2 regions of the Psychrobacillus sp. FSL K6-2843 genome follow, and region 1 is predicted to be linked to the other one. Evidence: riboswitches for the same ligand, from Rfam matches in the RefSeq annotation. Region 1 holds a riboswitch; the other holds the start of a gene.
What was found. A riboswitch is a leader RNA that binds a small molecule or an ion and turns the genes downstream of it on or off. The one in region 1 is predicted to bind FMN.
Positions count from the first base shown of each region.

Region 2: it holds a riboswitch for FMN, as region 1 does, so the genes downstream of both, ribE (riboflavin synthase) here and MKY94_RS08800 (ECF transporter S component) in region 1, are expected to answer to the same signal.

Region 1 is NZ_CP152021.1:1,750,992-1,766,010, forward strand. Features, by position in the region: gene MKY94_RS08740 (DUF309 domain-containing protein) at 1-352, opposite strand, end outside; gene MKY94_RS08745 (segregation/condensation protein A) at 407-1,177, shown strand; gene scpB (SMC-Scp complex subunit ScpB) at 1,158-1,736, shown strand; gene MKY94_RS08755 (D-alanyl-D-alanine carboxypeptidase family protein) at 1,790-2,752, shown strand; gene MKY94_RS08760 (pseudouridine synthase) at 2,854-3,588, shown strand; gene resA (thiol-disulfide oxidoreductase ResA) at 3,686-4,222, shown strand; gene MKY94_RS08770 (cytochrome c biogenesis protein ResB) at 4,236-5,897, shown strand; gene ccsB (c-type cytochrome biogenesis protein CcsB) at 5,899-7,083, shown strand; gene MKY94_RS08780 (response regulator transcription factor) at 7,204-7,920, shown strand; gene MKY94_RS08785 (ATP-binding protein) at 7,913-9,694, shown strand; partial or broken gene sigX (RNA polymerase sigma factor SigX) at 9,740-10,282, shown strand; gene MKY94_RS08795 (hypothetical protein) at 10,275-11,528, shown strand; FMN riboswitch at 12,235-12,369, shown strand; gene MKY94_RS08800 (ECF transporter S component) at 12,524-13,117, shown strand; gene MKY94_RS08805 (ferredoxin) at 13,269-13,517, opposite strand; gene MKY94_RS08810 (helix-turn-helix domain-containing protein) at 13,629-14,663, shown strand; gene MKY94_RS08815 (RecQ family ATP-dependent DNA helicase) at 14,656-15,019, shown strand, end outside.
Region 2 is NZ_CP152021.1:2,886,857-2,901,875, forward strand. Features, by position in the region: gene MKY94_RS14625 (divergent PAP2 family protein) at 24-500, shown strand; gene MKY94_RS14630 (hypothetical protein) at 691-1,101, opposite strand; gene MKY94_RS14635 (YuiB family protein) at 1,266-1,595, opposite strand; gene MKY94_RS14640 (YuiA family protein) at 1,674-1,811, opposite strand; gene MKY94_RS14645 (NUDIX domain-containing protein) at 2,065-2,559, opposite strand; gene MKY94_RS14650 (NAD(P)/FAD-dependent oxidoreductase) at 2,655-3,866, opposite strand; gene MKY94_RS14655 (iron-sulfur cluster assembly accessory protein) at 4,331-4,693, opposite strand; gene MKY94_RS14660 (DUF2225 domain-containing protein) at 4,831-5,502, shown strand; gene MKY94_RS14665 (NifU family protein) at 5,547-5,780, opposite strand; gene MKY94_RS14670 (hypothetical protein) at 6,138-6,677, shown strand; gene ribE (6,7-dimethyl-8-ribityllumazine synthase) at 6,966-7,430, opposite strand; partial or broken gene ribB (3,4-dihydroxy-2-butanone-4-phosphate synthase) at 7,472-8,056, opposite strand; gene ribE (riboflavin synthase) at 8,071-8,706, opposite strand; FMN riboswitch at 8,830-8,967, opposite strand; FMN riboswitch at 9,071-9,208, opposite strand; gene MKY94_RS14690 (YuzD family protein) at 9,467-9,793, shown strand; gene MKY94_RS14695 (NAD(P)/FAD-dependent oxidoreductase) at 9,925-10,992, opposite strand; gene MKY94_RS14700 (YuzB family protein) at 11,121-11,357, shown strand; gene MKY94_RS14705 (TIGR01457 family HAD-type hydrolase) at 11,556-12,320, opposite strand; gene MKY94_RS14710 (DUF86 domain-containing protein) at 12,307-12,768, opposite strand; gene MKY94_RS14715 (DUF3055 domain-containing protein) at 12,854-13,120, shown strand; gene MKY94_RS14720 (YutD family protein) at 13,168-13,509, opposite strand; gene lipA (lipoyl synthase) at 13,524-14,459, opposite strand; gene MKY94_RS14730 (Na+/H+ antiporter NhaC family protein) at 14,554-15,019, opposite strand, start outside.

The DNA.
Region 1 (15,019 bases):
TGTCAATTTGAAATCCTAAAAATGGTTCCTGCTTTTGGATAGAATTATAGGCATTTGTAGCATCTTGGTATAATCGATGAAAATTAATAGTTTCAAAGAAGGGAGAGTGACTTGTTTCTTTCATTCGCTTAATACTGCCACCCATTGTTTTTAGTGCTCCTGAAAAATTCCCTCTACGCCAATGGTACATAGAAGTGGAAAGTAGGATAAGTGCAGCCAAAGAATGTACTTTTTGGCGAGGTGCAACTTCCTTCCAATAGTCTTCTAACAGTTCGTGGCATTCGAAATAATCGTTGATGTCATTAAATTCTTTTAAAAATTGAACAAAATTAGGATGGAATGTAGGGTGCATTACAATCACCTTTCCTCTATAATTATGATTAAAATTAATATTAGGTGGAGTTTTATGTCTTACGAAGTAAAAACAGAAGCATTTGAAGGTCCACTCGATTTATTATTACATTTAATAAATCGTTTGGAAATAGATATATATGATATTAAAATGGCCGAAATCACCACGCAATATATGGAACACATACATGCGATGCGTGTACTGGAGCTAAATGAAGCAAGTGAATACCTAGTGATGGCCGCTACCTTGCTCTCTATTAAAAGTAAAATGCTTCTTCCGATTCATCAGGATGATCAACTGGAAGATGATTTTGATATTAATCTTGACGATCCTAGGGACGAGTTAGTTCTTAAATTAATAGAGTACAAGAAATACAAAGAAGCTGCTAGTAATTTGCAAGAGTTAGAAGAAACTCGAAATCTATTTTATACTAAGCCTCCTACGGATTTGAGTGGCTATCAAAGCAATCAGCAATTGGCCTTGTTTGATCTTGAAGTAAATGTTTACGATATGCTTGGTGCTTTCCAGAAGATGCTTCGGAGAAAACAGCTAAATGCTCCTCTCCATACTCGCGTAAGTAAACAAGAGGTCTCCATTCGAGAGTCGATGAATAATGTAATCTCTACATTAAAAGAGCATAATGGAAGACTGTCATTTTATGAGCTTTTCCCTACTAGAGATAAAACAACAATTGTTACTACTTTCTTAGCAATATTAGAGCTCATGAAACGACAGGCGGTCAAGGTTGAGCAGAAGAAAAATTTTGAAGATTTATTTGTTCAACTAGGAAAGGAAATAGAAATATATGAAGAAATTGAAGAGTAAAATAGAAAGTCTCTTATTTGTTAGTGGAGAAGATGGCTTAACAAAGAAACAGCTTGCATTTTTAACGGAGGAAGATGAAGAAAATGTAAGAGAAGCTTTAGACTCGCTTATGATGGAATATGAAGATTCTGAGGAAAGAGGAATTCAACTTAAACAACTTGCTGGCACGTACCAATTAGTAACGAAGGAAGAAAACGTGGATTGTATTCAAAAGCTAGTTGAAAATCCTACTACTCAATCTCTATCTCAGGCTTCGTTGGAGGTTTTGGCTATCATCGCATATAAGCAGCCTATTACAAGGGTAGAAATCGAGGATATAAGAGGAGTGAAATCAGAAAGACCGATACATACTTTATCTGCTAAAGGACTAGTTCAAGAAGTTGGACGTGCAGAAGGAACGGGTAGAGCTATCTTGTACGGCACCACACAGGAATTCCTACAGTACTTCGGTTTAAAAGATATAAGTGCATTGCCTCCTTTACCAGAAGATGTGGAAGTAGACGATATGGGAGACACCGATTTGTTTATGACCAAGTTTCAAGAGGCATTTGAAGGATAGAAATAAATGAAAAAGGAGTATTTTCCATTTACAAAAAAGCGTTTATACTAGTTTTGTTTTTTCTATTAATAAATATTAGTAATGCCCATGCAACCTCATCCTCCTATGCTGTTATTGATGCTAAGACGGGAAGACTATTGCTTGGAAGTAATGCGGATGTAGAGTTGCCTATTGCGAGTCTTACAAAGGTTTGGACGGCTTTGACTGTGCTGGATAATGCCACACTTGACGAAGAGATCACAATTTCTTCTGTTGCTGCTGCCCAGGAGGGTTCCTCGCTCTATTTACAGCCTGGAGAGGTCTGGACAGTTAACTCCTTACTGCATGGTCTTATGCTTCAATCAGGAAATGATGCTGCATACGCATTAGCAGAGCATACAGGAGGGTCATTAGAAGGTTTCGTTAAGCTGATGAACGAGAAGTTTGAATTAGCAGGGTTAGATCATTCTCACTTTACGAATCCATCAGGTTTACACAATGACGATCATTACGCTTCTGCACATGACATGGCTAACATGTTCCGTTTAGCACTCCAAAATGAAGACTTTAAAAAAATCTCCTCCGCCAAAAATTTTGTGCCAGAGGAACGTTCGATCAAATGGAGAAATAAGCACAAACTAATGCACTTCAACGAGTACACCGTTGCCGGAAAAACTGGCTATACGAAAAGAGCAGGAAGAACACTTGTCACTTATTTAAAAGATAAGGACAAGGAAGTTATCGTGGTGACATTGAACCACTCGAATGATTGGAATACTCATGTCTCCTTGGCTGAGCAAGTCTTCCAAAACTATGAGAATGTTAAGGTAGTGGAAAAAGGGAAATATCAGCTATTTCAAAAAGACGTGATAGAAGTAAAAAAAGACTATTATTTATTGTTGAATAAAGAGGAACAGGATCAGTTGAATAATGTTCTAATTATTCCTCGTAATAATAAGGAGAAAAAGCCTTATTTGTGGAAAGTAATGATTGATAAAGATGTTGCACTAGAATTTAATGTGAAGAAAGTCAAATAATTTTGAGAAGACAGTTTTTCCAAAAGACTGTCTTCTTTTATTTTATGTAAAAGTGTGACATAATTCACTCATGTATGGAAAGAATGGACGAGGTGAATTACTTGGAAAGATTACAAAAAGTATTAGCACACGCAGGTGTTGCTTCTAGAAGAAAAGCTGAAGAGTTAATTTTGGAAGGAAAAGTAAAAGTAAACGGTAAAGTAGTGAAGGAATTAGGTACAAAAGTTTCTGACTCTGATACGGTAGAGGTTGAAGGAGTAAAGTTAGAGAAGGAACAAAAAAAATACTACTTACTTTATAAGCCAAGAGGAGTTATTTCTGCAGTAACGGATGACAAAGGTAGGAAAACCGTGACGGATCTATTGCCTCATGTTACAGAACGCCTATATCCAGTAGGAAGATTAGATTACGAAACGTCAGGAGTACTACTTTTAACAAATGACGGAGATTTCTCGTATGCGTTGACCCACCCTAAATTTAAAGTGGACAAAACCTATGTGGCGAGACTTAAAGGAATACCACTTAAGGAACAATTAAGACCTCTTGAGCGTGGAGTTGTCTTAGAAGACGGCAAGACCGCACCGGCAAGGGTAAAGCTTTTGTCTTCTGAAAAGAAAACGAATAAGTCGATTGTAGAAATCACTATCCATGAAGGAAAAAATCGTCAAGTACGACGCATGTTCGATGCAATTGGTTTTCCTGTGCAAAAACTAAAAAGAGAACGATTTGGCTTTCTAACTTTGCATGGCTTAAATGCAGGGGAGTGGAGAGAACTAACAACTCATGAGGTAAAACAGCTCAGAGTTCTTGCTGAAACAGGTAAAATAGGTAAATAACAATGAAAAGTTCACAAAGCCTTCATATGTCCTTCTCAATTTGGACATTAATTTTGATATAATATTGTCGGCAATGCATGGAATGGAGGAAATAAATTTGGCTCAATCCAAACAAAAACGTTTTTACATAAGAGCAGTTATTTTAGTAGTACTTACACTAGCAATTGTATTTACAATTTTCTCTAACGTGACTAAAGAAAAAAATGCAGTTTTACAAGTCGGCGATAAAGCACCGGATTTCCATGTGGTAGACACGAATGGAGAACAGCATAAGCTTTCCGATTACAAAGGACAAGGCATCTTTTTAAATTTCTGGGGAACTTGGTGTAAACCTTGTGCAAAGGAAATGCCTGCAATGGACAATCAGTACAATGTCTACAAAGATCAAGGTGTTCAGACTCTAGCTATTAATGTTGGAGAATCGGATTTAAAGGTAAATCGTTTTGCTAACCGTTATGGCTTAACATTTCCTATTGCAATCGATCAAAACAAAAGCTTGTTGGATTCCTATAATATTGATCCGCTACCAACAACCTTTTTGATTAGCCCGGAAGGTAAGATAGAAAAGATTATTAAAGGTGAGATGACCGAGCAAGATATTGCAAATTTCATGGAACAAATCAAACCTTCCTAAAGGAGTCTTTTAGATGGACAAGATAGTTTGTAAATGTGGGCACGTCAACCCTGCAGGTACAGAGCTTTGTGAAAGCTGTGGACGCCCTTTAAGTCAACAATCGAGAGAACAAAAGATTGTTGATATGAGATATGAAGGGTCTGCAAGACGTTCTCAAACCTATAACAAAACAATAATTGATAAAATCTGGAATTTCTTCTCTAGTGTAAAAGTCGGAATGTGGATTATCGTTGCTATCCTAATAGCTGCCGCTATAGGAACTATTCTGCCACAGGTTTTTTATGTTCCTGCAACGAGAGAAGAAGATATTGCAGCATATTATGAGAGAGTGTATGGATGGTTTGGAACATTATATTATGAATTAGGACTTTCTGATCTTTATAGCTCCTGGTGGTTCCAAACGCTAGTGGGAATGCTAGGTATTTCTTTAGTCATTGCAAGTTTGGATAGAGTAATACCACTTTACAAATCTCTTAAAAAACAAAAAACAAAAAGACATATTAGCTTTTTGAAACGTCAGCGTGTATTCGGCGCAGCAGAAGTAGAAGCTCCTGTCGAATCTCTTGAGAAGGCGGAAGAAAAGCTTAAGTCAATGAAGTATAAGGTTAAACGAGAAGGAAATGCAATTCTTGCAGAAAAAGGTCGTTTTTCCAGATGGGGGCCTTACGTAAACCATTTAGGTTTAATACTTTTCCTGTTTGGTGTTATGCTACGTGCAATCCCAGGGTTTTATGTAGATGAAACTATGTGGATAAGAGAAGGAGAAACTCTTTACATACCACAAACAGATGGTTATTTCTTAGAGAGTAAGGATTTCATCTATGAAACATATACAAAAGAAGAGTCAGAAGAAGTTTTTGGTGAAGCACTTGATAGAGTGGGATCGATTGCTAAAAATTATCAAACGGATGTAGCTTTATATAAAGGGCCAGATGATGCAGTCGCTGGTCATCCCGAAGACTTAAAGTTAGTGAAGGAAGAGTCCATCCAGGTTAATGAACCTTTGAAATTTGATAATTTCTCTGTGTTCCAGATGGATTTCCGTCTTAATGAATTAAAGTCTATGACTTTCCATTTGGAGGACAAAGCTACTGGTACTGATCATGGTCAGTTTACGGTGGAGTTATCAAATCCACAAAGTATGTACGAGTTAAATGATGGTTATAAGGTAGAAATTGTAGACTACTACGCTAATTTTTCTGGTTTTGTAGATGGTGAACCTCAATCAGAGACTCCTGAGCCTAAGAATCCTGCATTTTTAGTGAAAATGTACAGCCCGGAATATCCAAAAGGTGAAACTAGTTTTGTCATGATTCAAAATACATTAGAACCTTTAGGGGAAACAGAATATAAAGTTAAATTTGAAAGTGTAGAAACTAGAGATATGTCAGGTCTTACAATTCGCAAAGATTTAACACTTCCTATTCTAATGCTTGGTGGACTTATCTTTATGATTGGTGTTGCACAAGGGTCTTATTGGAACCATAGACGTATTTGGCTTCAATATTTAGAGGATGGACAGATGGTAGTAGCTGCTCATACGAACAAAAACTGGATGAGCGTTAAGAAGGATATCGATGAGGTTTCGAAGATAACCAATATACCACCATACGAAGATCAGCAAGATTTAGATGCAAAACAAGAAAAAGAGGAAACAGAGGAAGGTGTAAAATAAAATGACAATGGTTTCTGTAAGTGAGACTTTATTGTTTGTAGCGTTTGTCGCTTATTTGGTTGCTACGTTTTTATTTGGTGGAGCAGTCAAATCTTCAAGTGCAGCAGCTACAAATTCATATAAACGATGGGGAAATTTAGCAATTATAGTGACGATTATTGGTTTTGTAGCTAACTTGGGTTATTTTATTACCCGTTGGATTGCTGCTGGACATGCACCAGTAAGTAACTTATTTGAATTTACTACAGCATTCGGAATGCTCGTAGTAGGAGCTTTTATACTTATTCACTTTATCTATAAAACTCCTGCTCTTGGTCTTTTTGCATTGCCTATAGCAGTGCTAATCATTGCCTATGCAAGCATGTTCCCAAAGGATATCACTCCATTAATCCCAGCTCTAAAAAGTCACTGGTTAACTATTCATGTTATTACAGCAGCACTTGGTGAAGCTATATTAGCAATCAGTGCAGTAGCGGGTTTAATATGGTTACTAAAAAATATCGACCTAACAAAACCGTCTAAGCAACGTTTTTGGATAGAAGCAACCATGTACCTTTTAGTTTTAGTTTTAGGTTTCGTTATTTCAACTGTTTCATTTTCTGCAGTAGATTATTCAGCAGAATATTCTTATATAGACAAAGAAGGAAATCCACATGATATAGAATATAACCTACCAGCACTATTTGGTATGAATGAATCAGAGGTTATTACTGATGGGGCTATGGAACCGCTAATTGAAGTTCCACCTTTAATTAATGGTAAGAAGTTAACGACTGTTGTATGGGCAGTCCTATTCGGTACAGTACTTTATGGATTACTTCGATTAATCTTACGTAAACGTATTGCTACAGTTTTACAGCCATTAGCTAAAAAAGCTAATTCTCAACTAATGGATGAAATCGGGTATCGCTCTGTATTAATTGGCTTTCCTGTATTCACATTAGGGGCTCTAATATTTGCAATGATATGGGCTCATGAAGCTTGGTCTCGTTTCTGGGGCTGGGATCCAAAAGAAGTTTGGGCTCTTATCACATGGTTATTCTATGCGGTATTCTTACATTTAAGATTGACAAAAGGATGGCAAGGTGAAAAATCTGCATGGTTGGCATTAATAGGTTTTATCATCATTATGTTTAACCTTATTGCTGTAAACTTAATCATTGCGGGTCTTCACTCATACGCATAAGTAAGTCAAAAGTAGTGTCAAAAAGCTCTACATTCAGCAGAATGTAGAGCTTTTCTTTTCTTTTATGTTAAGTAATTGTACAATATAGAATAGATGTAGATAGAAGGGTATGATATTTAAATGTCAGAAATGATAAAACTTTTAGTAGTAGATGATGAAGAACGTATCCGTCGTTTGTTGAAAATGTATTTAGAAAGAGAAGGGTATATGGTAGAGGAAGCTGAAAACGGAGAAGCTGCTCTTTTGCTCGCTTTAGAAAATGAATATAATTGTATTCTCCTAGATATTATGATGCCTGAAAAAGATGGTATAGAGGTTATTACAGAGCTTCGAGAACATAAAGACACACCAGTTATTCTTTTAACAGCTAAGGGCGAAGAAGCTAATCGTGTAGAAGGCTTTGAATTGGGAGCGGACGATTATATTGTAAAACCTTTTAGTCCAAGAGAGGTTGTTCTTAGAGTAAAGGCACTTCTGAAAAGATCAGCAGCATTTTCTCCATCACAGACAGTTTCCATTTCTAAGGATATTGTTGTATTTCCTCATTTAACCATTGACCATGATGCACATAGAGTCACTGCAGATGGTGAAGAAGTTAGCTTAACTCCAAAAGAATATGAATTGCTTTACTTCCTTGCTAAAGCGCCAGATAAAGTTTTTGATCGGGAACAGCTGTTAAAAGAAGTTTGGCATTACGATTTCTTTGGAGATTTACGTACAGTAGATACCCACGTAAAAAGATTACGTGAAAAATTAAATAGAGTTTCTGAAAAAGCTGCGAAAATGATTGTAACTGTTTGGGGAGTTGGCTATAAATTCGAGGTAGGAAATGAATAGGATTTGGAATAGTGTGGTCGGGAAGCTATGGGGAACCATATTGCTTCTCGTCTTATTTGTGTTGTTTATCGTTACAGTCCTAATGCTAGAATTTTTAGAAGACTTTCATACAGAACAAGCGGAAGAAATTCTTAGACAAGAAGCTGCTACTATAGGGAAAATTGTAGAACAGCATGAAAATCTAGAGAATTCCCTCTCCATTATTAGTGATATTTTAGGCTCGGAAACAAATACATTAATTGTAAGAAATGCAGATTCTGTATTCCTCTCCGTTCAAGAGGGTCTCAATAAAGAAGTTATCAATGATAAAATATTAGAAGACGAGCAGCTTTCCAAGATTTATACTTCGGATAAAACAATTATTAAGAAAATGCTAATGCCATCCATGACAGAAGAAAATCGAATGGAAAACTATATAATTTTGGCATCTCCTCTAGAAGCTGACGAACAGGTTCATGGAGCAGTTTTTATTTATCAAAGCTTAGAAGTTGTAAATAAAACCTCTAATAATACAACAAAAATTGTATTTCTGTCTGGATTTATAGCTCTGTTACTTACAACCTTGCTTACTTTCTTTCTTTCTTCTAAAATCACATCTCCCCTTCGATCGATGCGTGAGGCGGCTTTAGAGCTAGCAAAAGGAAACTTTGAAACGAAGGTACCTTATACGCAAAGAGACGAGATAGGGGAGCTTGGCTCTGCATTTAACAGAATGGGTAAGCAATTAAAGCATCATGTGGAGGTAATCAATCAGGAAAAGGAACAGCTTTCAAGTATTCTCACTTCTATGACAGATGCCGTAATTACGTTCAACAAAGAATTTCAAGTACAGGTTAGTAATCCACAGGCTGACCAACTGTTAAATAAATGGCATGAAGAAAATGACATTGCTAACAAATCAGATTTACCTGATGAACTTCAGCATCTTCTAGAGCATGTATTGCATTTAGAAGAAGAATTAGATGAGGAATTAGAAATAAGAGGATCATACTTCTCTGTGTCGATCAGCCTTCTTTATAGCAATGAATCTGTTCGTGGGGCAGTGGTCGTATTGCGCGACATGACTGAGCAACATAGATTAGACAAAATGCGTTCAGATTTCATCGCTAATGTTTCTCATGAGCTAAGAACACCTATTTCTATGCTGCAAGGATACAGTGAAGCCATTATCGATGAAATAGTCACGACAGAAGAAGACAAAAATGAAATGATTCGGGTTATTTATGATGAATCTAAACGTATGGGTAGACTTGTAACAGAGTTATTAGATTTAGCAAGACTTGAATCAGGTTATTTGAGCATACACAAAGAAAAAGCAGAAATTGTTTCGGTAATCGAAAGGATCACCCAAAAATTTGACCAAGCTGCGAAAGAAAGTAACGTTCGCTTAAAGTTTGATCACAATATACCTTCTGAGGAATTAATCGAAATTGAGATAGACGAAGATCGTATGGAACAGGTTTTAACGAACTTAATTGATAATGCTTTAAGGCATACACCGGAAGAAGGCTCTGTTTCCGTTCTGTTAGAGAAGTACAAAAACCAAATCATTATAAAGGTATCGGATACTGGATTTGGTATACCTGCGGAGGATTTACCTTATATTTTTGAGCGGTTTTATAAAGCCGATAAAGCTAGAACTAGAGGGAAAGCTGGCACTGGCCTCGGCCTTGCTATTGCCAAAAATATAGTCGAAAGACACGAAGGTCACCTATCAGCTGAAAGCACAGTCGGGGTAGGCACAACATTTATTATTCAATTGCCATTAAGCTAATGTAACAAATCGGGAGATGAAACGACTAATTGAAAGAACGGGGGGAGCATTATGAATGACTCCGTTTTCCACCGCTTGTATGATACCTATCATCAAGACGTTTTTCAGTTTTTGATCTATCTAGTTAAAGATAGACAAACTGCGGAAGACTTGGTCCAGGAGGTTTATGTTCGTGTTCTAAGAGCTTACAGTAAGTTTGAGGGAAAAAGCTCCGAGAAAACATGGTTATTTTCAATTGCAAAAAATGTGGCTATTGATCATTTTCGAAAGTATTCCGTTAGAAAGAAGAGAATGTTTGATGCTTTTGACTGGGAATCTACACAGCTTGCATCAAAAGACATGTTGCCGGAGGATTTTACTGTTTTAAATGATGAAATGAAAGCCTTGCTACTAGCTTTAGATACATGTACTGGAGATCAGAAAATGGTAGTCATTATGAGATATTTTCAAGAGCTGTCCATTGCTGAAACCGCACAAGTATTAAATTGGACAGAAGGTAAGGTAAAGACTACTCAGCATAGAGCTATTAAATCACTTCGAGAAAAATTATCTGATAAACAAAAGGAGGGTAATGTTTTACATGAGTAATCAAGAAGAAAAGAATAAAGCGTTAGATGAGCTCTTACACAACATGCCCAAGTTCACAGATAATCGTTCGAAGGATGAAGTATACAATCGAGTGAAGTTAGAAATGGATTCTTCCGATTTAAATAAAGTTATACGAAATAATAAATCGTTTTCTAAATGGATGCCACTTTTAGTGTCTGTTGCTTCTGTTTTGTTGTTAACGTTCTTAATTTCTTCATACTTGGGCACAAGTAGTGAAAAATCTGCAATCCAGCAACAGGCTACAGACAAATCGGACATGTTGAGAACGTTGGACATTGCTCCTGCCTCTGAGGTAGAAACAACAGAGGGCGGAATGGAAGCCAAGGAAGATGCGGCTATAGAAAATTCAAATGATGTAGTCAATTCTTTAGCTGTCGAAAGTGAATTAGTGCCCGTTCAAGCCTTTAACAACGCTAGAACTGTATATGAAGATGATTTAAATGATGGAATTCCATTTCATTTTTCTGTAACAGAAGGGGCAGAAGCTTACCCAATCACAATAATTATACCTAGGGATAAAATAAACGAAGATTTTACTGACGGATTGCCAAATAGTCTTCAGTTATATGAAAAATATGCAAGCACTATAGATGAATCTGCTCTAGGGTTCGAGGAATATTTGCCCTTGCAAGGTAATTTAGTTTCAGATGGCGATACGCTTCAACACTATTTACCTAAAGGGCATGGTTATGATGCTGCTTCAGCTACTTCCGGAGTGTATACTGATACAATCCGTCATATTTTTACGGATTTTTCCTTCCTGGAACGATTAAGTGAGGATGGCACAGCTATCAATTGGGACCAAGTAGGAGTAATAGGGAAAAAGGAATTGGCAAGCGGAAACAAAGAACGAATGTATTTTAAACACACAATGAATAGCGGACTGACATTCCTTGTTCCAAAGGATGCTAAGTTTGAGAATGCTTTTAAAGATATGCCAAAATCAGCAAATGATCTTTATACGACTGTTGTACCGAAAGATGTTAGTTATGAGGTATCAGAGGAAGGCAACACGGTTGTAATAACATTTGACGAAGCATTAGATTTGGCAACATTGGAATATGAAGATTCTATTCTTATGATTGAAGCCTTTACATTAACAGCTGCAAGCTTCGATAAAACAGTTCGTCTAGAAAATGTTGTACAGAAGCAATGGGATCGATTTGATTTGACAGCTAATTTACCAATCCCAATTGGCCCTAATGGGTACATGATGAACCACTGAATAATAAAGAATCGACCTACTAATTAGTCGGTCGATTTTTTTATTGGGTTTTTTATACGAAAAAAGTGTTTTATAACCGGATAGAAAAATTTATGATCGTTCGGACGAGTTTTATGACCGGATAGAAAAATTTATGACCGTTCGGACGAGATTTATGACCGGATAGAAAAATTTATGACCGTTCAGACGAGAGTTATGAGCGGATAGAAAAATTTACGACCGTTCAGACGAGAGTTATGACCGGATAGAAAAATTTATGATCGTTCGGACGAGAGTTATGACCGGAAAGAAAAATTTATGACCGTTCAGACGAGATTTATGACCGGATAGAAAAATTTATGACCGTTCAGACGAGAGTTATGACCGGATAGAAAAATTTATGACCGTTCGGACGAGAGTTATGACCGGATAGAAAAATTTATGACCGTTCGGACGAGAGTTATGACCGGATAGAAAAATTTACGACCGTTCGGACGAGTTTATAACCGGACAGAAAAATTTATGACCGTTCAGGCAAGTTTTATAGTCGGAAAGAGTTATTTATTACAGTTATATATAAGGTGAACAAAAAATCACTGTACTTTAATTTCATAAAAAAGGTTCATCTGTTAATATACTTAAATCGAAACAGTTGTATTGCATATATTAATATAGTTTGATAAAATGATTGTAATTCAAGATAATCTTGAATGACAATAAAATATTGATTCATCTTCGGGGCAGGGTGAAATTCCCGATCGGCGGTATTAGAAGAGTTTTTTCTTGAGCCCGCGAGCCGTAAATGGCAGGATTTGGTTAAATTCCAAAGCCGACAGTATAGTCTGGATGGGAGAAGGTGAAGGTGCAGTCGTTTTTCGTATGCTCTTATACGGATACGCTTATTTAAGTGTACCTTTTTCTCCTTTAAGCTTTATTTGCTTAAGGGATTTTTTGAGTATTGATAACGAACTGAACCTTTCTTCTTGTGGAGTGAATCGCAAAAGGAGAGAGGATTTATGGCAAAAAGTAAGACGCGTATGCTTATTGCAATCGCAATGCTAAGTAGTATTTCTTTCGTTTTAATGCTGCTTGCATTTCCGTTACCAGTTTTACCAGCTTATTTGAAAATTGACTTCAGTGATATCCCAGCGTTAATTGCTGCAATCACTATGGGGCCAATTGCAGGAATCATTGTAGCTTTCATGAAAAACGTACTAGATTGGTTCTTTTCAGGAAGTCCTACAGGCGTTCCAGTCGGTCATATGGCTAACTTCGCAACTAGTATTTTGTTTTTGACACCTGTTTATGTCATTTATCGTAAAGTTTCTTCCTCTAAAGGGATTGCTTATGGTTTAGGCGTCGGGACAGTTTGTATGGCCCTTGGTATGAGCCTGTTAAATTATTACGTTTTCTTACCAATGTATTCGTACTTTTTAAACTTCCCAGCGGAAACAGGAACAGCTTTATTTAATTCTATCATTTTCGGTATTTTACCGTTTAATCTGATAAAAGGTATTATAGTTACAATTGTTATGGTTGTTCTATTTAAACGATTGAAGCCTATACTAGACAAGGTGAGCGAGTCGTTTAAAGTTCCAAATATAAATTAAAGATATGTATGACTGCTGGCAAACTAGACAATTTCTAGTTTGTCTGCGGTTTTTATTTTTTTGTAGGTATAGTATTAACCTGCCACTTAAGTTTATAGAAATATAAAAAGCCAAGAAAAATGAGCTAGTCATCCTTCTTGGCATTAATATACTATTCAAATTTTAGAGCGTCGCCTTCAAATGATTCTTCAGCCACTTTAATGGAATCGGTAGGGCAGCCTTCAAATGCATCCTCCATGTCCTCCATCAGTTCCTCTGGAACTTCCGTTGTTCCCGTGTTATCATCTAAAATAACAAAGGCAATACCTTCATCGTCATAGTCATATATGTCTGGAGCAGCTGCTCCGCAAGCTCCGCATGCGATACACGTATCTTTATCTACTATAGTATATTTTGCCATTAGTATATTCTCTCCTTTAATTCTACTTATAAGAATTAGCTATCTTATTCATTCTAAAGCTGTTTACGTTTCTTTTCAACAAAAATACTTTCAAACTGTGAGGTATTTAAATTGTATTTTAGCCAACTATTACTAAATGTTATTCAAAAATTTAATGGGGAACGGTCAGCAATGGCTTCCTTTTACTTATTAAAAGGGAAAAAATCTGGACAAACCATTCAAGATGTCACTTATTTTAATCTACATCGTTTTTTCTCTATTTATCCGAAGTTAACACAAGAAGAATATAAGCAGCAGTTGTTTAAACTCCAACAAAACAACTGGATTGAAGAGGAAGATTCTCTACTAAGGATTAGTCATAAAGGTTTAAAACAGTTAACTGGATATACAGAACCTTTGTTTAATGGCTGGGAGCTAAGGGGAAATGAAAAATTGTTCTGGTCAAGATTAGAATTAGTAGTCCAAACACTATCTTATTTTAATAAAAATGAAACTAGATTTATTCCCAATCAAAAAGATTATTCGGTTCACCAGTTTGTGAAAGATTACTTACGAGGGAGAGACTATAAATCATCAACATTTCAAAAGGACTTTAAAAGTCAGTTAGAGCATTTACTTCAAATTGCTGAGTTACAGGAAATACATCGTATACTATTAGTCTATCGAATGAGCGGTTATCACATTAGTGGGCTCACATGGGAGCAATTAGCACAGGAGTGTGGAGAATCTATTATAGATATGAAGCTTCAATTTGTAGAAGCGTTGCATATTGTCTTAGATAACATCAATCAAGAAAGTCATCCAGATTTAATAGGTTTAACAAAAGAGATTTTTGTACATAGTCCTTTAACACAATCCGCTTTAAAGACCGAACAGCTTTTAAAGGAAGGTTACTCTATCCAAGATATCGCTGCCCTAAGATCTTTAAAAGCAAATACAATCGAAGATCACTTAATAGAAATAGCAGCAGCTGATCGAAGTTTATCATTGACATCATTTATATTGAACGACCAAATAAAAAAAGTGCTAGAATTCTCCAATAAACATCAAACCAAAAAATTGAGGTTAATTCGCGAGAACATACCTGAGTTAAGCTATTTTCAAATTAGACTGGCTTTAGCTAAAGGGGAGAAAGAAAATGGATGAACTTCAACACATTCTTCAAACTAGGTTTGGATATAAAGATTTTAGAGAAGGACAGAGGGAAATAATCGAAAAAGTCCTAGCTGGAGAGGATGTAGTAGCTATTTTGCCCACTGGGATGGGTAAATCGTTGCTGTTCCAGCTACCAGCATATTTAAAGAATGGAGCGGTGCTAATAGTATCCCCTTTGCTTTCTTTAATGCAGGACCAGGTAGAGCAGTTAAAAATGATGGGAGAAAAAAGAGTAGTGGCCATCAATTCATTTTTATCCTTCGAGCAAAGAGAAAAGGCGTTATCTGGTTTACAAAATTATAAATTTATTTTTACATCACCTGAAATGTTACAGAATGAGCGTTTTC
Region 2 (15,019 bases), 1.1 Mb from region 1:
TTCCTTGAAAGGCTGTGTCTACTCTGACAATCCTCCAAAATACTCCATTACTAGCTGCTCTATTTTCTATTTTCTTTGCTCAGTTCGTGAAAATACCTATTCATTTTTTGGTCACCAAAAAGGTTGATTGGAAGTTATTTACTTCTACTGGTGGAATGCCTAGTTCCCACTCTGCGGCTGTAACTTCTCTTTGCACAGCTATTGCTTTTGAGACAGGTTTAGACTCACCTCTCTTTGCAGTTGCTACTGTATTTGCAGTTATAGTGATGTTCGATGCAACTGGTGTCAGATTCCAGGCTGGCCAGCAAGCCATTATTATCAATCAAATGCGTGTAGATTTTCAGGCATTTGTGAATCAGACAAAAGGTTGGGGACAAAAGAAAAGTGAAGAAAAGCTAGAAGAATTAAAAACGTTGCTTGGTCATAAACCAATAGAGGTATTTATGGGTGCCCTAACTGGGATTATGATATCTATCATTATTTACACCGTGATTTTATAGCTTTTTTACAAATTAAGAGTTAAATCAAATGTAGTTTAAATATACATTCCTCTTGCCCACAACTACTGTGCATTATTCTCTAAATAACAGGTACTGTTAAACTTGTTTAGTATTTTATTATCTCTAGAAGCGTATTCGCCTTAAATCGAATGCGCTTCTTGTTTTTTCCTAATTGGACTCTATTTGTTGTTTATCCTTCAACTAAGTGATAATAGTATTTTAATTCATCATTATACTTAGTAATAAGTACATCATTACGTTCTTTAGCTTTAAATATTTCAGTACCAATGGGCAGAATATTTGCTGTAGAATCTTTAAAATCCATTGGATTAGAAGTGTTATACTCAATTTTCCCTACTAAATCACCTTCTGTTAAGACAAGTTCGTTAACCCACTCAATATTCGTACTATAGATTATACTATCCCACTGAAAAATATCAGCTTTTGAATCAATTTCCAGAATTTCTTGTGCAGTAGGATTACCAATGGTTACTTCTGTTGTAGTGTTTTGGTCTATTGAACTGTTGCTTGATTCATCCGAGCATCCCCATAACAATAGATTCCCTAGCATCATTACTGTTATAATCACACACTTTTTCAATACCACCCCTCCTTTTCTAATACATTAGTCGATTGATACATAATATTCGTTTCTTTTTCCCATACCTTTCTATATAGTTACCTTGAGGCTATATATGTACTTCGGAATTATGCATATGCTTTTTCTTACCAATAAAAAAAAGATGGCTATAAGGCCATCCCTTTTTAGAACATTTGATATCCACTTTTCCGAAGCATTTTAATAACGATCCCCGCAATAATTGCTCCTACAAAACCACTTGTTAAAATTACGATATCTGCCATATGCAAAGAAACAAACTTATCTCCTAGAGCAGAGAATGAAGAACCCGGGTTAGTGAAATAATCAAAGAACCCTACCTCATCAATGATAAATACCACAATTAGTGGATATAAAATAGCCACAAACCAGGACATTCTTAGTAACATATTTAATAAGAAGGCGATTCCAAAAAACATAACTAGAAAAATTAGTACTGAAAGAATCATCTGTGTAATTGTAAAATTCATATTCATATACCTCCGTAGTATCTCTAAATAGTTTACCTTAACGGAGGCGTGGATTCAATGTACTTGTTTCTTTTCACATTTTTGTCAAATAATCTTCTTATTACTTTTTCCAGAGCCATTACAGCAGCCACACGTTTCTGATCCACCAAGTCTAAGTTGGAAATATCCTTCACCTTTACAATAAGGACAAGACTTTGCAGTTTCTGTTTTAAATTTAATCATATAATACGCCTCCTTGAATATTTATTTTAATATTCAGATAATATATCACGGATTAATATATTTGTAAATAAAAAACAAAATATATTTGATACGTGTTTTAAAAGTGCTTAAGTAAAGAAAAATAGACTGTCTTATGAAAAATGTGCTTTGTTTCATAAGACTTTTTATCGAAGTTCTATAAGCTAACCACTATTAGTAGAGCTAGTCACAGTTGAATTTTTAATGACATGAATTTAGTCTATTTATGTTCGGATTATTTTATGAATAATTTATAGCTAGTATACCCAAATATGTCTCCAGGATTTATCCCTTCGATAGTTGGAAAGCCAATTTCTAAAGACGCAGCTGCTAATTCATGCAGCATTACAGAAGCGTTCTCATCTTTCAGTAAATCACTTGGAAGTATCCATTTGGCCTCATATAGCTCAGAAAGCTGCACTTGAATAATCGGTTCCTCTTCAATTGGTTTAAGAAGAAAAATGGCCATATTATCACTGATTTTTCCCTGTAAGACCCCACTTCTAAAACCGATCATATTTTTAACTGTACAATCTACCGCAGTTTCTTCCTTAACTTCACGTACGGCAGCCTGTTCAATTGTTTCATCACCATTTACAAAGCCTGCAGGTAAAGACCATCTTCCTTCTAAGCCACCATATCGTTTTTTAACAACTAGCCATTCACCCTTGTTGTTTAAAACTAATCCTGCAGCTCCCAACCAGACATTTCCTCGTTTATCCTTCGACAAATAATCCATCTCCTTTAACAAAAGCATACTTACCTTTTATACTTTAAAAAAGCTCCCACTGAGAGTTACAGTGGGAGCCATGTATTGTTTTTCTTTTATAATTTAAATTTACCTTTTTTAAGCACTAATGGAACTCCACCGATCATGAAAAGAGCACGGTTATCAATAACCTTTTTCATGATGGATGCTTTAGTACCAGTAAGTTTTCTACCCATTACATCTCCAATTGCATCATGCTCACCAAGAGAACAAACTGTTCCTTTTAGTTCAGGAACAAATTCCTTTGTATTTTCGCCTTTCATTAGGGCTACGATATTTTTAGCAACTGTTACAGCTTGTTGCATAGCAATTTGAGCAGTAGGTGGGTATGGACGATTTGTTTCTTCATTAATCATTAGAGCACAATCACCAACGATGAATACGTCTGGGAATCCAGGTGCACGCATATCTTTTTCAACTTTAACGCGAGCACGCATATTTTCGATACCAGAAGTTTCGATTAAGCGGTTTCCACGAACTCCAGCAGCCCATACTACAGTACCAGCTTTGATGAATTCAAATTCTTCTTCGCCTTTTTTAATTTTAACGCCTTCAGGAGTAGCTTCTACTACTGGTGTACCTATAGAGAACTCGATTCCTTTTGCTTCTAATTGACGAACAGCATATTCAACTAGCTCAGGATCAAAACCAGGTAATACCATAGGAGCAGCTTCTACGCAGACAACGCGTACTTTTTCTTTTGGTACATCGTATTCTTCACAAAGCTCAGGAATACGATTACCTAATTCACCTAAAAATTCAATACCAGAGAAGCCAGCTCCTCCTACTACAATAGTTAAACGAGCATCGTCTCTGTTTTCTTCTGTAGACCATGTAGCAAATTGGTATTCGATATGATCACGGATTTGACGAGCAGCATTTACATTTGCAATTGATAGTGCATATTTATCTAAACCAGTGATTCCAAATGTTTCACCTTCAAAGCCTAAACCGATTACTAAATAATCATATGTGTATTCTCCAGCACTTGTTGCTACCTTCTTAGTATTAACATCAATGCCTTCGACAGTTGCTTTTACAAATTGTACCTTGCTTTTATTTATAACACCTTGAATATCATAACGCACTTGGTCTGGACGTAAAGTTCCAGCTGAAGCCTCATGTAACCAAGTAGACTCGTAGTGATAGTCATTTTTATTTACTAAAATAATATCTGCTTCATCGGTACCTACTAATTTTTGAAGGTTCACTACAGTAGATAATCCACCATAACCTGCACCTAATACTAGAATTGTTGGTCTTTTCACGAAGATCGCAACCACCTTTTTATATTTTTTATGAATCTAATGATACGAATAATTCACAATTAGAAATGGACTTTGTCATTTTTCCGACAAATTTTTCACTACATCCTATTTTAGACCTTTTAGAATAGGATTTCAACACTATTTAACAACATTGCAAAGGTGGGAATATACAGACAATTAGCCCATGAGAAAAGCGCAAGCGCCTAGATCTGTCCCGACAAGCAAATGGGGGAAAGCGAGGAGGCAGTTCTTCAGCCACCGCAGCTTTTTCCCATTTGACCTCGAGGGGCAAGGCGCTGGAGCTAGACAACAAGAAAAGCGCAAGCGCCTAGTTCTGTCCCAACAAGCAAATGGGGGAAAGCGAGAGCAACCAGTTAGATCCTCATTGACTTCCAAACGTAATTTACTTTCTTATCCTTTAAAAAAGAACATTTTCTTAAGTAAGAAAATGTTCTTTCGAATATTTAGCAGCTTTCCGGTGTGCCTTCTTTTTTAGCAGTTCTAAATGATGAACCACAGCCACAGGATGCAATTGCATTAGGGTTATCGATGGTAAAGCCTCCACCCATCAACGATTCTTTGTAATCGATGACTGTACCTTGGAGAATAGAAGCATCTTCACTAGATATAATTATTTCTAAATCATGCTGATGTAAAACTATATCGTCTTCATTTTTCTCTTTTTCAAATCCCATACCGTAAGAAAGACCGCTACATCCGCCACCGTTAACAGATACACGGAGAAGTGAACCTTCTTCCTCGTTGTGAACCATCATCTCTTTGACGCGGTAAGCTGCCGCTTCAGACAAATTAACTACTTCTGTCATCTGAATCACATTCCTTCCTTATTTATATAATATCAATTTAATCACAATCTATACAAGGAAAACTACTTAAGTTACCTCGCTTTCGAAATATTTTTACAGTATAATAAAACCAAGAACGAGAATAAGGAGAAGATAAAATGGAAATACCTCCATATTACCAAAAAGATATCGAATGCTTACACTGTAAAAACAAATTTAAATCAACCAAGATACGTTCAAAATTTATAAATGTCGAATCTCATGAAACAGACTTTCAACCAATATATCAAAATAAAGATATCAACCCGTTATTATATAATGTATTTGTCTGTGAGCATTGTGGCTTTTCTTTTACCGATGACTTCACCAAGTATTTTGCACCTGGACTTAAAGAAATCGTTAAAGAGAAAATATCGACTAATTGGACACCACGTTCCTATGGCGACGTCCGATCGACACAAGACGGGATCACTACATATAAATTAGGTATACTGTGTGGAACGTTAAAAAAAGAAAAATTTGTCTCTATTGCTGGCTTAGCACTTCGTACTGCTTGGCTCTACCGCATGATGGAAAACAAAGAAGATGAAAATAGATTTCTAGAAATAGCCAGAGATCGTTACTCAGACTCCTATTCTAGCGAAGATTACAATGGAACTCAAATGTCCGAGACACGAATTATATATATGATAGCAGAGCTTTCTAGAAGAATAGGTGACCGAGAATTAGCAACGCGTTATTTTTCCAAAGTAATCGAAAAACAAAGTACCTCTATAGAACCCAAGCTAATTGAAATGGCAAAAGAGCGTTGGCAGGAAATGCGAGGGTGAAAAAAAGAAGCCTCATTCAGGCTTCTTTTTTATATGTGTTGGTATTAAAATACTTGTTCTACTTCTACTATTCCAGGTACTTCCTCTAATAAAGCGCGTTCAATACCAGCTTTTAACGTGATAGTAGAACTTGGGCAGCTCCCGCATGCTCCTAAAAGGCGTAATTTTACAATACCATCTTCAACGTCAACAAGCTCGCAGTCTCCGCCGTCACGTAGTAAGAATGGACGCAATTTATCTAAAACTTCTTGTACTTGTTCGTTAATTGTATCAGTCATATATGTCGACTCCTTTCGCTATAATCATTATAGAATAATTGTTGGTTAAATGGAAGTGTTTACTCCCCACAAAACACACCGTGATAAGAGTGTTCCCTAAGATTCATAAAATAATTATTTACCCTGTTTTATTCTTAAATACAAATCATTTTTACGATGATTTGTATATAGACTATTTACTTAATATTAATAATAAATAGCTAGAATCGTGTTACTTCAGGCTTTTATTCCCCAATATATCTTTCCAAAATAAATTTATTTTCAATTCTAGTCTATTAGACTAGCTTCCTCTACTAAAAGTTCATATGTTACAGTATGCCATTTGTTGGCAAATAAACTTCGAGGAGGTGTTTTTTTATGGTTTTAACCTTACAAGCATTTACAACTCCAGCAAATACTCAAGTCATTGCTGATACAGCTGCTTTACCAGGTACTCTTCCAACACCAGCAGTACCAACCGCACCAGCTATGTTGTCTCCTTTAATTGATGGCAGCAGCGCTTATATCTGGTCACCGAATACAGCATCCAACCAAACGGTTACATTCCAAAGCATTTTCGACATTGGAACTTTACCAATTCTAGGACTTGCTTTGCCACTTAGCGCGTTTTATGCGTATGCAGGTAACGAGACTGTCTCAGTAACTGCAACTTTAGAGGTAGTAAATCTTTTAGGAATTGTTATAGCAACTATTCCTTTATTTACCGATGCTAACTCTGGTAGCTCTCAGGACGTAGCAATTGCATCTGGAGATGCTCTTTTAGCAGTTGGTTTATTAGGAAATACAGGTCGTATTGTCATCAATGCTACTGTTACTTCCCCAACAGTAATAGGATATTCTGCAAATCCCGGCAGATATCTTGGACAACTTACCGTTCGTAGTCTTATAGCTGTTTAACAGCAGCTCCTCTTAAGGATGGCGTCTATACAATTTACAAGTTTCCCTCAATCTAGTAAATAACTTAGGCTAATTCACTGAAAACGTAAGCATCTCTGTACATGTACAAATAAACCAGTACATGTTTCAGAGGTGCTTTAAATATACTATTGGAAAAGTGAGAATAGGTAATTCTCAATAAGAATTGCTAAAAAAATTTGTCGGTTAATTTCATAAATAGCACTTTGCCAGTATTCACAGCCAACCAATTATATTATATTCAATGTCATGTGTATCGATTCTCTTTTCTTAAAATAAACGATTTAAATTCGCCATTTCAATTGCAGAAACCGCACTGTCATAGCCTTTGTTTCCAGCTTTTGTTCCTGCACGTTCAATTGCTTGTTCAATATTTTCCGTTGTCACTATACCAAAAATAACAGGTATACCCGTATCTAGGCCTGCTTTTGCAATGCCTTTTGCTGCTTCATTACATACATAGTCATAGTGCGTAGTAGATCCACGTATTACAGTACCTAAGCCGATTATTGCATCGTAGTTTTTCGTATTTGCCATTTTCTTTGCGATAAATGGTACTTCAAATGCTCCTGGCACCCAAGCGATATCAATATTTCCTTCCTCAACTCCGTGACGTTTTAAACCGTCTAGTGCACCGCTTAATAATTTGTCATTAATAAACTCATTAAATCTTCCTACTACAATTCCTATTTTTAAATCTGTACCGACTAGCTGTGCCTCAAAAATTTGTCCCATGCTCATTCTCCTTTTACGTAAGCTTTATAATTCGCTTCTGTGTATTTCACTAAATCTTCTATCGTAATAAACTTCATTTGAAATTTTTCTGCAATTTTTTCAAGTTGTGGTATGCGTGCCATTGTACCGTCCTCGTTCATAATCTCACAAATAACAGCGACTTCTTTTGAACCACATAATTTAGCTAGTTCTACACCTGCTTCTGTATGACCACGACGCTCTATAACTCCCCCTTTTTTTGCGATAAGAGGGAATACATGTCCTGGACGGTTGAAATCTGTTGCTACAGCTTGATTATTTAATAGTGCAAGAATTGTATAAGATCGTTCAAATGCACTAATGCCTGTTGTTGTTGATTTATGATCAATACTAATGGTAAAGGCTGTTTGATGTGAATCCGTGTTCTTATTTACCATTGGGTCTAATGACAATCTTTCTGCAATTTCATTTGAAATGGGTGTGCATATTAAGCCACGACCATGCACTGCCATAAAATTAATGTTTTCAGGTGTTGCATACTCACCTATTACGACAAAATCACCTTCATTTTCTCGATTTACATCATCGACTACAATGATGATTTCACCTTGCTTTAATGCAACGATTGCTTCGTCTATAGTATTCATTTCATTCCACTCCTTTAGAATCCGGCTTTTTGTAAGAAATCAACAGTCACTTTTCCTGTATTTTGATTGGCTAGATGCTTTGCTACATACTTGCCAATTAAATCCGTTTCAATATTGACAATTTCTCCAGTCTGTTTTAAGCCAAGCACAGTTTCCTTGAATGTATGTGGTATTAAAGAAACAGTAATTATAGAATCTGTTACATTAAAAATCGTCAGGCTTGTACCATCAATGGTGATTGAGCCCTTCATTAAACAGTTAAAAAGCAATTCTTTTGGCATTGCTAAGTCGATATATACTGCATTGGAAGCTGGTCTCTTTCGAAGAATCGTTGCAACACCATCGACATGTCCAGAAACAATATGACCGCCGAATCTGCCATTTGCAGACATTGCTCTTTCTAAATTCACTGTTGAACCTTTTTTAAGTTGCTGTAAGCTTGTCGATTTAACCGTTTCAGGCATCACATCTGCCACAAACAGATCATTCGTAAACTTTTTAACAGTTAGACACACACCATTTACAGCAATGCTATCGCCAAGCTGTACATCTTCTAAAATTTTGCTAGCTCCAATGGAAATTTCCATCGATTGAGTAGACATATTCATCTGCTGAACAGCCCCTAGCTCCTCAATAATCCCTGTAAACATCTTCCTCACCTCTTTCTCAAAATAAAAAACCCCGAACATTTTTTGTCGGAGTTTCGATGAGAGGTAAATTTGGCTTCGTCAAATAAGACTAGTGAATATGTATTTTCAAAAGTCTACTTGCGTTGCTTCCTTCTCCCATCCAGACTATAACTGTCGGCTTTGGACTTGCACCAAATCCTGCACACTAAAAGTGGCTCACGGGCTTAGAGATACAATCTCAACACCGTCGATTGGGAATTTCACCCGACCCCGAAGGAATAATATAAAATTGTTGTAAAATAAAAAAATTCCCAACACGGTTGTGATGGGATGAAAGTGCATAGCAAAAAATACATTTTAAAATTGCAATTTTAAAATGTTTTGCTTACTCCTTCTCCCATCCAGACTATAACTGTCGGCTTTGGACTCGCACCAAATCCTGCACACTAAAAGCGGCTCACGGGCTTAGAGATATAATCTCAACACCGTCGATTGGGAATTTCACCCGACCCCGAAGGAAATTATTCTATTTGATTAGTATTGTATCATAAAAATTCGACGTAGAGGCTTTCTTCGTATTACCACCTTTTAGTTGATTTGCATTCCTGGACTTTCAGACTAACTAAATCAACAACCGTTAGTGCATGAAACAATCATGACTAAAGCTATCATATTAAAACTCTATCATTTAAAGGATATTCGCTTTTTGACAGTATTTCCGTATCCCCTTTATAATATAGATGGGTAAAATAATATATAAGTTAAAGGGGACAAGTATTTTATGGCACAAGAAAAACTCACTGTTGAAATTTACGGTGCCGATATAGTATGTGCAAGCTGTGTGAATGCTCCTTCTTCTAAGGACACGTATGAATGGTTAGAAGCTGCAATTACCAGAAAATTTCCTGGACATCAAATAACATTTTTATATATTGATATAGAAAAGCCAATAGAAGACGAAAAACAACTGTCAATTGCCAATCAAATTGCAAATGATGAGTTTTTCTACCCATTAATAATGATAAACGAGGAAGTTATAGGGGAAGGTTATATTCAGTTAAAGCCTGTATTCTCTGCCCTCGAAAAGTACGGTTATATAGCAGAATAACGTTAAGTATCATTTCAAAAAGTACTCAAATAAGCTTATTAAGTAAAATGCTTTTTCCCAGAGAAAGCATTTTATAAAAAAATAAAAAGCTTGGGAACGCGTTTAACTCCACGTTTCCAAGCTTTTTTAATTTATCCGTTATGGCGTTTATACATCCAAAGTAAACCTGATTTCATCAATCTTGCAATACGTCCAGTAACAGAGATATCTGCCAAATAAGCAAAGCCTTGCTTTTTACCTAGAGATCCCATAAAGCCTTTAAGCTTAATATCTGGCATTTTTTCTGGTAGTGGCTGACCCTTCCAGCGTGCTTGCAGTACTTTCACAATCTGCTCTGCCTGTTCCTCTGCTAGCTGTGCACTTGGAGCAAACGGCAAGGATGCACAATCACCAACTACAAAGACATTATCGTAACTTGGTAGATCATGATATTGAGTAAGGATGATGCGACCAGTTTTGTCCTTCTCTCCAGGTAAAGCACGAACAGGAGCAGCTGGCTGAATACCGGCTGTCCAAACTACAACATCTACCGGAATTATTTCATCATGATTATATAATTTGTTTGGTTCCACTTTTGTGATATTCGAATTGCTTATCACGTCTACATCATTTGTATCAAACCATTTTTGTACAAAATTACTTAAGCGTTCTGGAAAGTCTCTTAATACTCGAGGGCTACGGTCAAATAATTTAATTTTTAAATCTGGTCTACTTTCACGAAGCTCACTCGCAAGCTCGATTCCACTTAGACCTGCCCCCACGATTCCTACAACAGAACCTGCTGGTAATCCACCAATCTTATTGTATGTGTCTCTAGAGCGCCCAATTGTTTGAATGCTATAAGTAAATTCATCCGCTCCTGGAACATTATGATACTTATCTTCGCAGCCAAGTCCAATTACTAAATCATCGTATGGAATTATTTTTTCATCTTGTAGAATTACTTGTTTGTTTTCTACATCAATTTTCTCAATTTCTCCATAAGTAATTTTTAACTTGTCACTCTCTGGAAAAGCCACTCTAATTTCATGATCAGATGATGTGCCTGCTGCCAACGCGTAAAATTCTGTTTTTAAACTATGAAATGGTGTACGATCTATTAATGTGAGTTCTACATCATCTGGCAAATTATTTGGTAATAGGCGTAGTAATACGCGCATATTCCCATATCCTCCACCTAACAATACTAATTTTCGCATAAATATTCTCCCTTTTGTTTCAATGTCTCCTCAAATTATAAATGATTGTGACACATTTCACAATAAAACTTCACAATTGACCTTTATAAAAAAATAGAGTAGCATGACGATGTAGTGAGGTGACAGCTATGAATCCAATGGTTGAATTTTGTATAAGCAACCTTGCAAATGGTTCACAAGAAGCTTTTGATATATTAGAACAGGATCCTGATTTAGATGTGTTAGAATATGGCTGTCTTAGCTATTGTTCCCTATGTTCCGAAACACTTTTCGCCATAGTGAACGGTGATGTGGTAGAGGGTGAATCTTCCGAAGATCTTGTAGCCAAAATATATAAATACATTGAAGAAAATCCATTATTTTAAAAGGTATCGAGAAGATATTCTCTCGATACCTTTTATATATTTTAATCTATTAAATCAATTTCATACATTCATTCCATAAATAGCATTACTCCATTTATGAGTGAGAAAAAGAAATAAGGTATTCTCTGTTCTAAGCTCAACAGGAATACCTTATTTAATACAGTTATTATATTGTTCTTCCAAACAATGAATGGTGTTTTATTTTATCCAGTCATGTAAAGTTTCTAAAAAATGAGTCGGTTTTTGAAGGAACATTTGAACTTCTTCCGTTCTATTAACTCCAGTATTGACGTGAGCAGTATCAATTCCCATGTGAATGCCGGTTAATATGTCTGTTTGATAATTGTCTCCAATCATCACCATCTCTTCTTTTTTAAACCCATACTTTTTTTGAATAAACTCAAGCATAAACGGTTGCGGCTTTCCAGTAAAAATAGGTTCAACACCTGTAGAATGCTCTACTAATTTGGTGAACGCTCCATTCCCTGGAAGATAGCCTCTTTCACTTGGGAAAGCGTGGTCGCTATTTGTAGAGATAAACGCCGCTCCAGCCCTAATTGACAAACAAGCTTGTGCGAGCTTTTCGTAATTGACTTTATGGTCTATTCCCATGACAACCACCTCTGCTAAGTCATCCGTTGGCTCAATTCCTACAGAACATAAAGCATCCTCCAAGCCCTTCTCTCCAATCATAAAAACGCTTTTTGCAGGATAATGCTCGGCAATGTAATTAGCAGCTGCAATCGATGAAGAGATAATTTGCTCCTCAGTAGTATGTATGTCCATCTTCGCTAGCTTCGCTTGTAGCTGCTTTTGAGTCATAGAAGAGTTGTTAGTAACGAAAAAAGGTTCAATCCCATTGTTTTGCAAATAATGTACAAAATCTACAGATTCCTGAATTGGTGTTAGTCCCTTATATACAGTTCCATCTAAATCTAAAAAGTATCCTTTATAGGCGGACATCGGAGTCTTCCGGTAAAAATGCTGAAACTGGCCCAAGCTCATTAATTAAATAATTTTCTACTCTTTCTGGAAACTGTTGTAAATAAGGGAGATTTTTCACTAGAACACTTTCTAATTGCTTATGGTCTACGGAAAAGAAATGTCTCACAAGCTCTTTTCTCATTTCAATAACAGCTTTTAAAGGCGCATCCATCTCAGCTGTAATTACTTTTTCATCAGTCAAAATATCAATTATGTCATCATAGCCACCTGGATCCCTCATGATGAAGCCATCAATCATTGAGTTACCTACATCTATAATGGACTCAATCATATTTTGTCCCACTCGCTCTAATGCAAGTTTCGTTATATTATTTTCATTCCAATCTTTTTTACTATCTATTAAGTCAAGCAATTCTCTCATATGCTTCAATGTCATTGCAATACTTTTACGGTCCACAAAATACATTGTACAGCCTCCTAATTCTTGGTCAGTTGATATATAGTTCTATTCTATAGTACCATAATTCATAGGTAAGGAAGGAGTGTCAAGGGTGGAACGATTTTTCTTGTATGATGACGTCGAAGATACAAAAACAAGATTCGTTGGATTTACTGGAGAAAGCCAGCGATATGATTTAGCAATTGTCCAGAGTTCTCGATTTTTCGGTAAGGTACTTGTGATGGACATTCAATACAATCGATCAGCTATTATTGGGTCGGATGATGTGGAAGAACCTGGCTACTTAGAGCATGTTTTTAATAGATCTGAAGCTGAAGCAACGGAGCTAAGAGATTATCTAAGAGAATTACTGAGCTAAAGTGGAATATTGTATAGATTTTTATAAAAAGAAAAACCTTGAGCAGATCATAATTGATCTTGCTCAAGGTTTTCTTTCTTATCTTTTACTAGTTCGAGTGGGACCGTTTTTGGTGCTACCCCTGTTTTTTTAACAATAAAGTAAGCACACCCAAAGTTACAATACTCGTATAAGTAATCCTTCATAGTGCTAATTTTCGTATCAAATGTTGCTTTATGATTTCGATCCTCGAAAAAGCCCTTTAGACGAAGCTGACCGTAGCCCCAGTCGCCCATTATATAATCATACTTCGTTAAAATCTCACTATAACGCTCTATAAATGCTTCTTCTTTAAAAGCCTCTCGAAAATCCTCAATCACTTCATAAGTGAAACCTTCAGCAATAATCATTCGCTCACCATCCATTAGCTATTTTGAATAGCTAGTAATTCCTCACCTTGCAGTTGTCGTTGCTTCGCTGCTGCATTTACCTGTTCATCCGCATGATAACTACTTCTAACTAGTGGTCCTGCCTCACAATGAGAGAAGCCCTTGCTCATGGCAATTTTACGTAATTCTCCAAACTCAGCTGGTGAATAATATTTTTGTACTTTAAGATGTTTTTTTGTTGGTTGTAAGTATTGGCCAATAGTCATGATATCTACATCGTGAGCACGTAAATCATCCATAACCTCTATAATTTCTTCAAATGTTTCCCCTAGACCTAGCATTAACGAAGACTTCGTAGGAATAGTCGGTTGCATTTCCTTAGCACGTTTTAATAACTCTAAAGATCGGTCATATTGAGCACGCGCTCTAACTCTTGGAGTTAAACGTCGTACTGTTTCAATATTATGATTTAGAATATCCGGCTTAGCATCCATTATATTACGAATGTTTTGCTCAATACCACCCATATCTGAAGGCAATACTTCAATAGTTGTAAAAGGATTTTTTCGACGAATTGCTCGAATTGTCTCTGCAAAGACCTCCGAACCACCATCCTTTAAATCATCACGGGCTACCGCTGTTACAACTACGTGTTTTAGATTCATAATGACAACTGAATCTGCTACTCGCTCTGGTTCTGCTAAGTCTAACTCGTTAGGAAGACCTGTCTTTACAGCACAAAAACGACAAGCTCTTGTACACACAGCTCCTAAAATCATGAATGTCGCAGTACGTCGCGATCCCCAGCATTCATGAATGTTTGGACATCTTGCTTCTTCACAAACTGTATTTAAATTATTTTCACGCATTAATTTTTTTAAGCCTTTATAATCCTCATTGGTATTTAACTTTATTTTTAGCCAGTCAGGCTTGCGTTCATGCTGTTCTTTTGGTGGTTTACACGCTGTCACGATTCCATACCCCATTCCCATTAATCTGACTTTACTGATGTCAATGTACCATATTATTAGAATTCAAACAACCTTCTAAAATCAACGGGCAGAACTATTGAACCACTCTTTTGCTTCTAATCGACCAAAAGGCAAACAACAAAACAATTATAATTATAACTGTTATTAACCCTATCAAGACAGAGCTTGTTAAGCCTAGTACCAAGTAACCTACTGCTGCAATAATTGCGCTAATAATAGCATAGGGCAGCTGAGTCATTACGTGGTCAATTACATTAACACCTGCTCCTGTGGCAGACATAATAGTCGTATCGGAGATTGGTGAGCAATGGTCTCCAAAAACTGCTCCTGCTAAAACAGCAGCTAAGACTGGAAGCAATAATTGAGGCTCAATCGCCATGATGATACTCGCTCCAATAGGAAGTAAGATACCAAAAGAACCCCAAGATGATCCAGTTGCAAAAGCCATAAATGCTGTTAACACAAACATTAATACAGGTATCACACCTACTGGTACATTGTTTTCCGTAACTAAAGTAGCTAAAAATGCTCCAGTTTCT